DNA from 3 places in the Caballeronia sp. M23-90 genome. Region 2 is predicted to be linked to each of the others. Evidence: predicted binding sites of a transcription regulator. Region 2 holds the regulator's gene; each other region holds the start of a gene.
The links. The regulator FliA, encoded in region 2, starts transcription of late flagellar genes. The targets are predictions, from matches to a motif close to CTAAAGTTTNNNNNNNNNNNGCCGNTA.

Region 1: a site for FliA is predicted at 1,621-1,647, ahead of fliS (flagellar export chaperone FliS). Genes of this name have one in related genera too.
Region 3: a site for FliA is predicted at 4,325-4,351, ahead of flgK (flagellar hook-associated protein FlgK). Genes of this name have one in related genera too.

The regions. Positions count from the first base shown of each region.
Region 1 is NZ_JBSIPA010000641.1:113-2,830, forward strand. Features, by position in the region: partial or broken gene fliF (flagellar basal-body MS-ring/collar protein FliF) at 1-819, opposite strand, end outside; gene fliE (flagellar hook-basal body complex protein FliE) at 1,167-1,517, shown strand; gene fliS (flagellar export chaperone FliS) at 1,766-2,179, shown strand; gene ACRXB1_RS34000 (flagellar protein FliT) at 2,204-2,533, shown strand.
Region 2 is NZ_JBSIPA010000495.1:103-4,390, forward strand. Features, by position in the region: gene ACRXB1_RS30835 (hypothetical protein) at 1-50, shown strand, start outside; partial or broken gene ACRXB1_RS30840 (flagellar biosynthesis protein FlhF) at 20-310, shown strand; gene ACRXB1_RS30845 (MinD/ParA family ATP-binding protein) at 303-1,238, shown strand; gene ACRXB1_RS30850 (RNA polymerase sigma factor FliA) at 1,269-2,000, shown strand; gene ACRXB1_RS30855 (diguanylate cyclase) at 2,031-3,125, opposite strand; tRNA gene ACRXB1_RS30860 (tRNA-Arg) at 3,744-3,819, opposite strand; partial or broken gene ACRXB1_RS30865 (c-type cytochrome) at 4,144-4,288, shown strand, end outside.
Region 3 is NZ_JBSIPA010000190.1:709-7,433, reverse strand. Features, by position in the region: gene fliQ (flagellar biosynthesis protein FliQ) at 1-59, shown strand, start outside; gene fliR (flagellar biosynthetic protein FliR) at 60-851, shown strand; gene flgL (flagellar hook-associated protein FlgL) at 1,045-2,298, opposite strand; gene flgK (flagellar hook-associated protein FlgK) at 2,309-4,267, opposite strand; gene ACRXB1_RS18900 (flagellar brake protein) at 4,625-5,380, opposite strand; gene flgJ (flagellar assembly peptidoglycan hydrolase FlgJ) at 5,789-6,725, opposite strand, start outside.

The sequences.
Region 1 (2,718 bases), on a different contig from region 2:
GACGTACTTGAGTTGCGAGGCGTCCAGCCCGTTCGGCCCGCTGCTTTGCTGCGTCAGGAGGTTGCCATCCTGGTCGACGATGGTCACGTTCTTCACCGGCATGTCCGCCACGCCCGAGCTGACCATGTGCTGGATAGCGAGGGTTTGCGCTTCGTCGAGCGCGCGGCCGGGATACAGGTTCAACATGACGGACGCGGTCGGCAATTCCTTTTCGCGCACGAACACGGTCGGCTTCGGAATCGCGAGGTGCACCCGGGCTTCGCGGACTGACGATATCGACGCGATGGTCTTTTCCAGCTCGCCTTCAAGCGCCCGCTGATAGTTGACCTGCTCGGCGAACTGGCTGATGCCGAACTTCTGGTTGTCCATCAATTCAAAGCCGACCGAGCCGTTCTTCGGCAATCCCTGCGATGCCAGCCGCAACCGCGTTTCGTGCACGGCTTCGCTCGGCACCAGGATCGCGCCGCCCGATTCGGCAATTTTGTAGGGAATGTTCCCTTGCTGCAGCGCGGCGACGATCGCTCCGCCGTCGCGATCCGACAGGTTGCTGAACAGCACCCGGTAGTCCGGCTGGCGCGACCACATCACCAGTCCGGCGATCACCATGGCGAGCACCGCCACGGCGATGATCAACGGCATGCGCGGGTTGTTGCGGAACTGGTTGAGCATCGGCATGCGGCCGCCGAGGTTGCCGCTGAAGTCCGAACTGCTGGCAAATCCCGCGCCGCCCGAACCTGCCGCGATCGATCCGGCCGCCGGCTGCGCGCCGGCCAGACCCATGCGGGCGTCCGGGTTGATCAGGTTATTGGTGGAATCCATGCGTCGAAGCTCTCCGAATCTTGCGTTTTCCGCGAAGTGTCCGGTTAAAGCCGGGCGCAGTCGCAGACTCTTTCATGAGAGGAATTATCCGTAAGGGCGAGTAAGTCGATTGAGCGAACAGAAGCCGCTTTTGGCGCTCTTTCCCGGCTTTGCAAAACCACGCCGCTGCTAGACTTTTTCGTAATCGGTCAGGCCGTATGGCGAACCGCCCAGGCTCCGGCGCAGACGCCAGCCTCAGGCCCGGGACAGGCCCCGGTTCGATATGTCCCAGCAGCACCGCCCACCATACGTTGCCGCCGGTTACCTTATTTTTGAGAGTTTGATTTCCGCTTCCTTCTGGAGACACCATGAATGCATCCATCAGCCCGCTGAGTTCGGCGCTCCAGCAACTCCAGTCCATGGCCACGCAGGCCGCCGGGGGCGCGGGCAATGTTGCGGGCGGCGCTGTCGTGCCTGAATCGGGGGCGGCGAGCGCGGGAAGTTTTGCGGATGCGCTGAAATCGTCCATCGATAACATCAGCAGCTCGCAGAAAAGCGCCATGAGCGAAGCGCACGCGTTCGAAATCGGTGCGCCGAACGTATCGCTCAACGACGTCATGGTCGACATGCAGAAGGCCAACGTAGGGTTGCAGTTCGGCCTGCAAGTGCGCAACAAGCTGGTGTCCGCGTACAACGACATCATGAATATCTCCGTCTGAGCCGGGGCGCGCAGCCCGCTTCATGGATAACCGCGCCATCGGCATCTGGACGCTTGCTCGCGGCCATTGCACTTTCCGGAACCCGTTGTGACGCAAAGCCTTCCTAAAGCTTTCGCCGCTTTCTCCGATAACCCAAGTACAGCTCGGCAAACAGTCAGACGAATCGAAGGTCTTGATCGTAATGCCGGCATCGGTTCATTACGGTTTTCGCGATCGAGCGTGCGGAAATCGAATCAGGAGAAAGTCGGATGTTTTCCCAGGGACATGCGGGAGCCAACGCGTACGCACGCGTCGGCGTGCAAACCGGAGTAATGGGCGCCAGTCCGCACAGACTCGTCGTCATGCTGTATCAGGGCGCGCGCCAGGCTGTGGCTCAGGCACGAATGCACTTGCAGCAAGGCAACATTGCGGCGCGCGGCGAAGCGATCACGAAGGCGATCGGCATTATCGAAAGCGGTTTGCAGCAGGCCCTGAACAAGGACGCTGGCGGGGAAATCGCGGCGCGGCTGGACGCGCTGTATACGTATATGTCGCATCGGCTGTTGACCGCGAACGTGCAGCAAAGCGAACCGATGCTGGTGGAAGTCGATGGCTTGTTGGCGACTCTGGAAGACGCCTGGATCGCAATTGCGCCCGACGCAGCAAGAATGGCTGCGGCGTGACATTGCGAAATATGTCCGCACATAATGAAAACGACACAAGAATATTTCTCTCATTACGAAGCGATTGCTGAACTTTCTGCGCGCATGCTGGCCGCGGCGCGCTGTGGAGACTGGAGTGAGTTGAAGATCATGCAGGGGGCATATCGCGAGTTGATCGACGGCTTGCGGGAAGTCGATGCCGCGTCCCAGCTCGACGATACCGCCCGCGCCCGCAAGTTCGAGCTGGTGCGCCGGATTCTCGCGGACGACGCCGCCATTCGCGACCTGAGCGCACCCAGCCTCGCGCGTTTATCGGCGCTGTTCACAGTGAACAGACCCGCGCGAGTTTTGAAAAAGATGATCGGGCTGCGATAAACACGTTTTTGCAGGTCACGTGTTTGCAGCCCGCCGAAAACCGGTGGCGGACTGATCCGAGTGTCGATCGCGCTGACCGGTGACCCGAGGAAACCGGCATGCCTGGTCTGGACTCCGCGATCGCTGCGCTAATCGCCAGCCGCACTGACATGCTGTTATCGGCGCTGCTTCCGCAGGGCGGATCG
Region 2 (4,288 bases):
CGGAGAACCTGTATGTCGCGACCAACCGCCGCTCGCGGGCTGCATTTTGACCAAGCTCGACGAAGCCACGAACCTGGGCGGCGTGATCGATACCGTGATCCGCTACAAGCTGCCGGTGCATTACGTATCGACCGGACAGAAGGTCCCGGAGAACCTGTATGTCGCGACCAAGCGCTTCCTGATCAAAAGCGCGTTCTGCATTCCGCGCGACGGCTCGCCATTCGTGCCGCAAGACGACGACGTGCCGCCGCTCCTCTCCGCGCTCTCCGCGCGCGCTTCCACCGAACTGCATGAGGTTCACTTTGGATAAGTTCGTGTCCGATCAGGCTGAAGGCTTGCGCCGTCTGCTGACGCGCAACAGCTCGCGGGTGGTGGCCGTGTGTGGCGCGCCGGCGGGCGGAATAGGCGGTACGGGAAATACATCGACGGTCGTCAACCTCGCTGCCGCGCTTGCTGCGCAAGGCAAGGACGTGCTGGTGATCGATGAACGGCAGAACGCGTTGTCGGCGAGCCGGTTGGCCAACGTACCGTCCACGGGCGCACTTGGCGCCGTGCTGGGCGGCAAGCGCTTCTTGCAGGACGCAGTCACGCGCACGCCGTTCGGCTTTTCGATGATCGCCGCGCCCCGCGACGAACGCATCAGCCACGACGCCGCGCATTACCGGGTTTTGCTGGATGGACCCGCTGATATCGTTCTCATCGACACACAACCGGATCGTAGCGGCGCGTTGTCCACGCTCGCCGCGCAAGCGCACGACTTCGTGATCGTCACACGCGTGGCTCCCGCCGCGATCACCGAGGCGTATGCATGCATCAAGCGCCTGCATTACGCGCACGCCATCTCGCGCTTCCGGATCGTGGTCAACCACGTGAAGAACGCCGCCGATGCGCAAATCGCCTTCGATAACCTCGCCGGTGTCGCCAGCCGCTACCTTGCCGTGCAGCTCATGCCGGCCGGTTGCGTGGCGGAAGATCCGCGTGTGGCGAGGGCGCATGAACTGTCGCGCTGCGCAGTCGAAGCATTTCCGACGACCGCCGCCGCCCGCGATTACCGCCACATCGCGGCCGACCTGCAGTATTGGCCGATGCCAGAAAGTTCGCACTTCGAATGGCCGGCGCAAGCCGTCCATAGGGAAACGCCACGCAATATCGAGCGTTCGATCAACCCGGGAGCGACCTCGCGCCGCACCGAAACAACGTCGCCGGAGTTCGCAATGCGTAGCCCGGCGGCGGTGTGACGAAGCAAAGAAGGAACAAAGGTGAATGCGATGTATAACGCCCAGGGAAAACTGTCACAAGCCGAGGTCCTGACCCGCTACGCGCCGCTCGTGCGCCGGCTGGGTCTGCAACTGGTCGCGAAAATGCCGGCCAGTGTGGATCTCGACGATCTGATCCAGGCAGGCATGATCGGTCTGCTCGACGCCGCCAGCCGCTACAAGGAAGACCAGGGCGCGCAGTTCGAGACATACGCGAGCCAGCGGATTCGTGGCGCGATGCTCGACGAACTGCGCGCCAACGACTGGCTGCCGCGCAGCATGCGCAAGACGTCGCGCGAGGTCGAATCGGCGGTACACAAGGTCGAGCAGCACCTTGGCCGGTCGGCGAGCGAACAGGAAGTCGCCGAGCACCTCAACATGCCGCTCGACGAATACCAGACCATGCTGCAGGATCTGCACGGCAGCCAGTTGATCTATTACGAAGACTTCGACCGGTCATCGGATGACGAACCGTTCCTCGACCGTTATTGCGTCGATAAAGCCGATCCGTTGTCCGCATTGCTCGACGGCAGTTTGCGTTCGGCGCTGGTCGAAGCCATCGACAAACTGCCCGAGCGCGAAAAGCTGCTGATGAGCCTCTATTACGAGAAGGGCTTGAATCTGCGTGAAATCGGCGCAGTGATGGAAGTCAGCGAATCGCGCGTGTGCCAGTTGCATAGCCAGGCGGTTGCTCGGTTGCGCGCGAAGTTGCGCGAACAGGCCTGGTCGGGCGTGGAAGCCTGACGGTCAGGGGGCGGCTTTTTCTGAGCCGCTTCAAGAAGGTTCGAAGTCCGCGCCTTCGGCAAACACCGTTCGGCCTTTGCCGAGTGCCTTCGCCCGGTACATAGCACGATCCGCCGCGCGCATCAGCACGGCGATATCGGTGTAGATGGGTTTCAGGTCCGGCGAGATCAGGCATGCGCCAATACTCGCCGATACATTCACCACCCGGTCCTGCACCGACGTCATTTCCGCCAGCACCGCGTGAATTCCGTTCGCGACCGTATGCACCGCGTGGCTGCCCGTCACGTGACGCGCGAGGACCACGAATTCGTCGCCGCCGAGACGCGCGACCGTATCGGTGGTCCGCACACGGCGTAACAGCGAATCAGCAAAGGTTCGCAGCACGACGTCGCCAACTTCGTGGCCGTAGGTATCGTTGACTTCCTTGAAGCCATCGAGATCGATCAGCAACAACGCCGTCGCGCCCTCCTGTCCCGTCGATATCGCCGTCACCGCCCGTCCGATGGTTTGTTCCAGTGCGTACCGGTTGCTCAATCCGGTGAGCGGATCGGTGCCTGCCCGGAGCGCGAGATCGCGGTTCGCGCTGCCGAGCCGGCCGACCAGCACACTCAGATATACCGATGCCGCCAGCACACTCAAGCCAATGCCAAGCGCCGCCGGCCGGTTGAGACGCCACCATGGCTGAAGCATGGATAGTGCGACGATTCCGGCCAGTGCCGTAACGCACGACAACGCCAGCGTCCGCTTCCCATAACGCCCTCCTGCGCCGATCAGGAACAGGAAAATGGCCCAGAGCATAGGCAGCGCGAGCGGGCCGCCGGCGGCAAGAATCAGGGCGAGGAGCGCCTGATCCGCGATCGTGGTGATAGCAAGACGCACGTCCGAATGACGCGGCATCCCGCCGATGATCACCCGGCTGGCCACGCCATAAACCAGATACAACGCGAGCACGCGAAAGCATGCGGTCGCCGCAGGAGAAGGATCGAACCACGCGAACGCGCCATACGCCACGGCCGCGAGTCCGCCGAGTGCGACTCGGAGCGTTGCCTGCTCCCTTTCCGGATCGCGATGCGGAGACCAGACATAGCCGCGCGGCCGCTGCACGGGGTCATGCGAATGCCCCATTCTGTGTCCCTTTTTTTATGGTTTAGTGGTTTAAACCGACGTTTTCTACAGTGGCTGCGTAGTGCGCAACCGCAATCCTACTGCGTTGATGCGCGCTATATGCAAAGGGAAATTGGGGTGCGGATGGAGGGTGGATGGGATTTTGGGCGGGAGTATATGGGTCAATGGCGGGGGTGGCTCTGGTTTCGGCCTGGTTGGGTGGTCGAGGGGTTGTTAAACGGCTCGCGTTTCTGCGAAGCGTGGAGGCGAGTTTCGGCTTGCCCGGCGGACGCGCCTACTTAACTACGCACGTTTTCCTCAATCCGATGCAGGAAATGGTTTATTCCTCTGGCACCTCCAACTGCCGATGCGATATCGGACGTCGATTCACTGACGGAATCTATGGTCCGCTCTCCCGTGTCCTTACGACCAATTGGATTTTGATCAGAAAGCGTGGGCGACAGGAAAGCCAATCCAGCAGAGCGAAATCAAGGAAGGCCCATCTAAGCGAGGCGCGGCATTTGCGAATGACCCGCGACGACAGTCGACACCAACGCTTCTGCGCTGGCGGCACTTGGAATGCGTTTGGAGCTGAATGTGATCCTGGAATGACCAGGAAACTCGATTTGCGCTAAATCTTGGTGCGCCCGGCTGGGATCGAACCAGCAACCCCTGCCTTCGGAGGGCAGTACTCTATCCATTGAGCTACGGGCGCATATGAGCAAGGGGCACCGCGTTCCATATACAAAATCATGGAGGCAGGACCGCTGCGAGTCCGAAACAATACCTGTTTTCGTCCGATTCGTCCATCGCAAGGGTTGGAAGGCCCGACCCTCGTCCTTCGCAACATCCCTGCAAAAACCCCGAAAATCCGGGTTAACACGCGCTGCGACAAGCCTTTGCGGGTATGCCGTCACGTAAACGTTCCGTCTATAATCGACCGTGCTGGCGAAAACGTTTAAAAGTATTCGAGAGATCTACCCCTGCTGTCACGCTGTCGCTGGACCGACTCACAAATAAAAAGGGAGACGAGACGAGCATGAGTGAAGCACCCCACGGAGTCCCGATCAAAACGCCAGGCCAACTCATCGCGGCAATCGTCGCCGGGTTCGCCATTCCGATCGTCGTGATCGTCCTGCTGGCCGTCTACGTCAACAACACGACCCGCACTGGCGCCGGTACCG
Region 3 (6,725 bases), on a different contig from region 2:
AAACGCTGCTCGACTACATGCGCCACGTGTTCACCATCACTCCGGCAATCACCGGCTAAATGTTTTCGGTCACGTACGCCCAGCTCAATGTCTGGCTGACGTCCTTCCTCTGGCCGTTCACGCGCATTCTTGCGTTGATCGCGACCGCGCCGCTGCTGAGCCATCTGGCGGTTCCGGTGCGCGTCAAAGTCGGGGTGGCGGCGTTCATCGCGTTGATCGTGGCGCCGACTATCGGCGCCGTGCCGCAGGTCACCGTATTTTCCGCCGATGGCGTGCTGATCCTCATCAACCAGTTCTTGGTGGGCGCGGCACTCGGCATGACGATGCAGATTGCGTTCGCGTCCATCGATGCAGCCGGCGAGTTCATCGGCCAGCAGATGGGTCTAGGTTTTGCGACGCTCTACGATCCGCGGCAAGGCGGAAACGCGGTCGTGATTTCGCGGTATCTGAATACGATCGCGTTCCTCGCTTTTCTCGTCTTCGATGGTCATCTGCAAATGATCAGCGCCCTCGTGCAGACGTTCCAGAACGTGCCGGTGAGCGCGAACGTGCTGGGTTCGATGACCCACGCGCGCGGCTGGCAGACGCTCGCCACCTACGGCGTGAGTATTTTCTCGACGGGGTTATTGCTGTCGTTGCCTGTCGTGGCGGCGTTGTTGATCGCGAACCTGGCGCTCGGGATCCTGAATCGCGCGGCGCCGCAGATCGGGATTTTCCAGGTCGGATTTCCCGTCACCATGCTGGTGGGATTCCTGCTGATCCAGTTGATGATCCCCAACCTGATCCCGTTTTTCCAGCGGATCTTCGAGAACGGGATCGATCAGATGGGACGGGTCGCGGCGGCGCTTTGAGCAGAGCGGTCAAGGTCAGCGCCGTATTCACCGCAAATTTTGCGGCGAATAGCGGCCCTAATCTCCGCACAATGTGCGGTGAATAAACACCACAATCACCGCACACCACCCGCAAACAAAAAGGGCCACCCAAAAAAGGTGGCCCGAAACACTTCCTAACTACCCACATCATTCCCCGAATTTCTACTCCCCATCAACTGCTGATGTACTGGAACAGCGACATCTTTTGAATGCTGGCAAACGCCTGCTGCGCGCCCTGCAACGCGTTCTGCGTCAACTCGTACTGGCTGATCGAGCTGACGAGATTGATGCTGGTCAGGTCCTGAAGCGAGCTGGCGGTTTGCGTCGATGTCGTCTGCATCGCCGTCTGCGTTGCGGTCACTTCCTGCTCGCGGCCGCCAACGGATGCCTGCGTCGTCAGCACGTTGTTGTACATGTTGTTGACCTTCGTGCCGCCCGTGGTCAGCGCGTTTTGCAACGTCGCCTGCGCAGCCGGGTTGCCCGAGGTCGGCTGCTTCAAGGCGCTGATCAGCGAATCGAGCGTCGAGAAGATATCGGTGTCGGAGGCTTTGCCGGTGTTTGCGGGCGCGACCGTGAACGAATCGCCGTTGGCCGGCGCGCCGTCGATGGCCACTTTCTGCCCGCCGCCCAAAGCAATGTCCTGCTGCGCCACATACGGTGTCGCGGGCGTGATCGTGGCGCCGTTCTGGTCCTTGACCGTGTAGGTCGTGGTGGCCGTGGAACCCGTGCCGCTGGTCGCGAACGAAATCGTATAGGTCGATGCATTGCCAGGGTTGCCCCGGTCGCTCACATTGACCGCTCCGATGGTGCCGGAACCCGTATTGCCCGCCGCCGACGATGAAACCGGCAAGCTCTCGTTTGGCGACACGCTCTGGAACACGGTCGCGCCGTTATCGGCGACGTTGATCGAGCGGTTATCGGAAATCTGCACCTGGCGCTGGCCGTTGTCGCCGGCGTAGGTCGCGCCCGTGCCCGACGCGTTGTCGGTGAACGGCTGAGTCGTGCCCTTGAAGCCCGAGAAGATGTAGTTGCCGTTGGCGTCGGTGGAATTGCTGAGCGTCATCAGGTTGTCGCGGTAACCCTGCAACTGGGTCGCCATCGACGCGCGGTCGGTATCGTTGAACGATGCGTTGCCCGCACGATTCACGAGCGTCTGCACGCTCTGCATCACGTTGCCGATACTCGTCAGCGTCGAATCTTCCTGCTGCAACGAAGTCAGCGCGGCAGACTGGTTGGTGCTGTACTGCGAGAGCGTGGCGGACTGGCTGCTCAACTGCACGGCCTGCGCGGCGCCGAGCGGATCGTCCGATGCGGTCTGGATTCTCTTTCCCGACGAAATCTGCGCGTACTGCGCCGCGAGCGATGCCTGCTGGTCGCTCATCGTCTGGACGTTCATCGTGAAGTACTGCGAGCTGGAAATACGCATCGTGAAAACCTCAGTTGAAGATGCCGAGCAGTGTCTGGAACAACGAGGAAGCCGTCTGGATGACCTTGCTGTTAGCCTGATAAAGCTGCTGGTACTGGATCAGATTGGCGGCTTCCTCGTTCAGGTTCACGCCGGACACAGATTGCTGCGCCGATGTCGCCTGGTTCAGCACCGCGGTCGCCGACGTGCTCGATGACTTCAGCGCGTTCGTCTGGTTGCCGATCTGGTTGACGAAGTTCGCGTAGGAACTGGTCAGGGTGTCGGTGCCGCCGTTCATCGACTTGGCGGTGCCGATGTTGGCCATCGCGAGGGCATTGCTGCCGTCGCTCGTGCCGCCTGTGTTTGCCGCGATCGTGAAGCTGTCGCCCGTGGACGGCGTACCGTTGAGGGTCGCGCTTACTCCTGCACCGTTGGATACGGTGAGGCCTTTCGTGGGGTCGTAGGCGAACGCGGTGCCGGCCGGAACTTTCGTGTTGTCCGGCAGCGTGATCTCCACGTTCGACGTCATGGTCTTGGCCGTGGCGTCGTACGTCAGCGTGATGCTGCTGGGAATCGAGTACCCGGCCGTCACGCTCGCCGCCGAGATCTTGCCCGTGCCCGTATTGCCTGTCGCCGCCGATGACACCGCCGGCGAAGCCGCGGCAATCGCCGACGGGTTCGAGTTGCTGAGCGAGAAGTTAGCGAGGGAACCGCGCGTGGGCTGGATCGTGAACGAATCACCTTTCGTCATCGATCCGCTTGCAATCGATATGTTCATCCCGGCGATGGTGCCGCTCACCGCGCCCGTGGACGAAGCGGTCAACTGACCGACGACTGCGCCCGACGAGCGGTCGGTGAGCGTGTACTTCGAGCCATCGAAGCCGAGCGAGTAGTCGCTGGTCGGTGGTTGCGTGCCATCGGCAATGGACACGTCGAGCGTCGCGTTGCCGCTGTTGCGCGCGTTTGCGTAGACGGTCGGGCTGCCGGTCGAGAACAACGCGCCGCCGGCGTTGCCGTTCAGATCGACGCCCAGTTCGTTCTGGTTGTTCAACTGCGTGGCGAAGCTGGTCGCAATCGCGCCGAGATTGGCCTGCGCCGGATCGAGCGACTGGCTGCGAAAGTCGAGCAAGCCGCCGATCGTGCCGCCGCCGCTGAACATCGAATCCGGCAAATACTGAGTCTGTTTGGCCGTCTGCGTGGAACCGTCGGAAGAGGCGTATGCAATCGACAGTTCGCTCGGGTCCGAGGGCGACGTTGCCGTCGTCAACGCGTACGAACTGCTGCCGGCGACCAGCGGCTGGCCATTTCCAAATGATACGTTGTAGCCGCTGTTGTTCGTGGTGACCTGGACGCTGACCAGCTGGCTCAGGTTCGATACCGCGAGATCGCGCTGGTCGAGCAACTGGTTTGGCGGCTGCCCGGCCGAACTCGCGCTGGCGATCTGCACGTTGAGATCGGCGATCTGCTTGGCGTAGGTGTTGACCTGCGATACCGCGCTCTGCAGCGACTGGTTGACGCCGTCGCGAAGCTGGTTGTAGGTCGTGGCCGCGGCGTTCATCTGGTCGGAGAGCGATTGCGCGCTGCTCATCAGCGTTTGCCGCGTGGCCGTCGTTCCCGGGCTGTTCGCGACCGACTGCAAGCCGGTGAAATAGCTGGTGATGCCCGCGCCGATACCCGTCGTCGGATCGCCGACGAGGTTGTTCAGTTGCGAGAGCATCGAGTAGTACGTGTTCAGCGAGCTGCTGCTCGACTGCGAGCTGTTGAGCTGCTTCGTGAGGAAATCGCTGTATGAGCGCGAGACTGTGGCCGTCGTCACGCCTTGTCCGGCATAGCCCGACGCCGTGTACTGCCCGGATGACTCCTGGTACACGGGGCGCTCGAGCGTATAGCCTGGCGTGGAAGCGTTGCTGATGTTCTGGCCGGTCGTCGTCAGTCCCCACTGGGCTGCGTTAAGACCACTCACGCCAATATCGAATAGGTTGCTGGACATGCAAGGAATCCTGGTAGGGGCATGATGGCCGGCCCGCCGAATGGCGACACTGATGTATATCGGCCGATATGGAAAAAAGTTGAGCGGACGCGCGGCGCTTCTCGGCGTTTCTGTTAATTCCCGCCACTGCCGCGTGCCCACTGCGCCTTGTCCGGATTATTCACCCGAGGAGCTCGAGGCAATCCGTGAAGCAGCGGGGCAATCGGGGCCTAATTCATCGAATGAACCCGGCCGGAACGCGCACGTTACGGGAACGAACGGACGCAATGGGGTGACGTGGCCGGAACACCCGGCGCGCCGATAAAAAAAGCCCGCGATAAAACCGCGGGCTCCTTTGACAATCATCACCGCTGAAACTCAGCGCGCGAGTGACCGCCGCTTCATTTCGAGTTGCGTGATCAACCGCTGCAACGTGTTCTCCGCCGATCCCGGCAAACTCATGAACTTGAAGCCCAGCGTATAACGCCGGTCGCCTTTCGCGTTTACGATCTGGCGGTTCGACATCAGTTGCACGTCGAGCACGACCTTGCCCGGATTGCTGAAATGAAGCTCCACGTCTTTCAGGATCACGCCGACTTCCAGCGCCGCAACGCGTTCGTCCATGGTCCGAAGCGCAACACCGCCAAGCGAGAGGTCGTTGACTTCAAAGCGAAAACGCTCGCCGCTCGGCAAAATGCCGCTGCAGATATACGGGTCGAGCACGGGCGCTTCCACACGGAAATACTCGCGTCGCTGCATATAAAACAGGACGGGCGGGAAGTCCGCTTCGAACGCCGGATGTCCCTCGAAAACGATTTCACGCGGCGTACCCGTCGCGAATTCGACGCGAACGCCATCCGGGCTCGCACTGAACATCAGGTTCTCGGTCGAGAGGACGGCGGCGTTTTCATCGGCAACCGCGCCCCAGTCGAAGACGAACGTCCGGGCAGCGGGATTCACGTCGAGCAGGCGGGTCACGATCTGCCCCTTGCCGTGATCGACAGTGAGGAAATCGCCTCGATTGACGAGGTTGCGCAGGGAAACACCGATTTCCAGCGGATTACGCCTGCCAAAATCGGGATGGTCGGACTCGTCGTCAGCGATGTCGGAACCGTTCGACTCATTCATGTTCATGGGCTTGCCGTGTTCGTTTGCTCGCGCCGCCTCGAGTATCAAGGCCGGTGCGCGTCCAACCAGACCGTGTAGATCCGGCACTTCGGTGTTCCATTTAGCGGCAATAGGGCAGGTTTATTTAGGGCTGACAGCAAAAAATACCTAAAAATCCCGTTTTACCCCTGATTAACCTCGATTTCGCAACCGAAAACGTCCAAAGCGCACGAAAAGAAACAAACCCGCTCTCAGCCCCATTTTCTATGCGGCTCGGCCGGCGGCCCATCCCGCTTAGTGCAATTTGCGGGAACGGGACACCGGCCGGCTTCGTCTTCTATTGCGACATTGGCCCCGTCGCTTATGACACATTACTCGTAATACGTTTCGTCTACCCGACAAATTGCAGCAAAACGCGCGCCAGTGCACGCTTCTTCACGCAATGTGTTTCATTATCGAAATCAGTTTCTTCGCGTATTGCGGATCGGTCGCGTACCCGGCTTTCTGCATGCCGTGCGCGAAGCCGGCGGCATCGCGCGATGCTTCGACCACCGGCGCGTAGCGCGGGTTGCTCTTGAGCACGCTGGCGTAGTCGGTGAGCGCGTCCTCGTAAGAGTCGTACGCGCGGAACTTCTCTACCACTTTCTGCGGCTTGCCGTTCACGTATTCGGTCGTCACGGCGTTCGTGGTCTTGCCGGTCCAGTCGCTCGTCGCCTTGATGCCGAACACGTTGTGGCTGGTGCTGCCATCGGCATTCTTGATTTCGCGCTTGCCCCAGCCCGACTCCAGCGCCGCCTGTCCAATGATGAAACGTGCCGGAATGCCCGTCGCGGCGCTCGCGGCCTGCGCGGGTGCGGCCAGCCGGTCGACGAACCCCGCCACCTTGTCCGTTCCCACACCGCGTGCGGCCGGTTCGAGCGCGCTGTTGGCGCTGTAGCCCTTGCCTTGCAGCGCATCCTTCGATGCACCCGATGCCGCCGTGTTCGCATAAGCCTTCGCCATGGCGTTCATCGCGGCGATGTTGCCGGCGTTCGCGCTGCTGTCGCCACTAGCGCCCGCGCCGGTCGGGTCAAGGCTCGAGGGCGTTCCCGCGCCCGCGTTGCGCATCAGTTGCTTGAGCATCATGTCGGCCACGCCGATGCCCTTCGATCCCATGTTCTGCGCCATTTGCTGGTCGAGCATGGACGTGAAGGTGGCGGTGTCGTGGGAATCGAACGGGCTGTCGGACGGCGTCGCCTCGCGCATGCTCTTCAGCATCATCTGCGTGAAGACCGTGTCGAATTGCTTGGCCGCCGCCTTCAAACCCGCCTGCGGCGAGGCGTTGGCCTGGGCGCGCATGGCGTCGAAACCTTGCACATCGAGCGCAAACCGG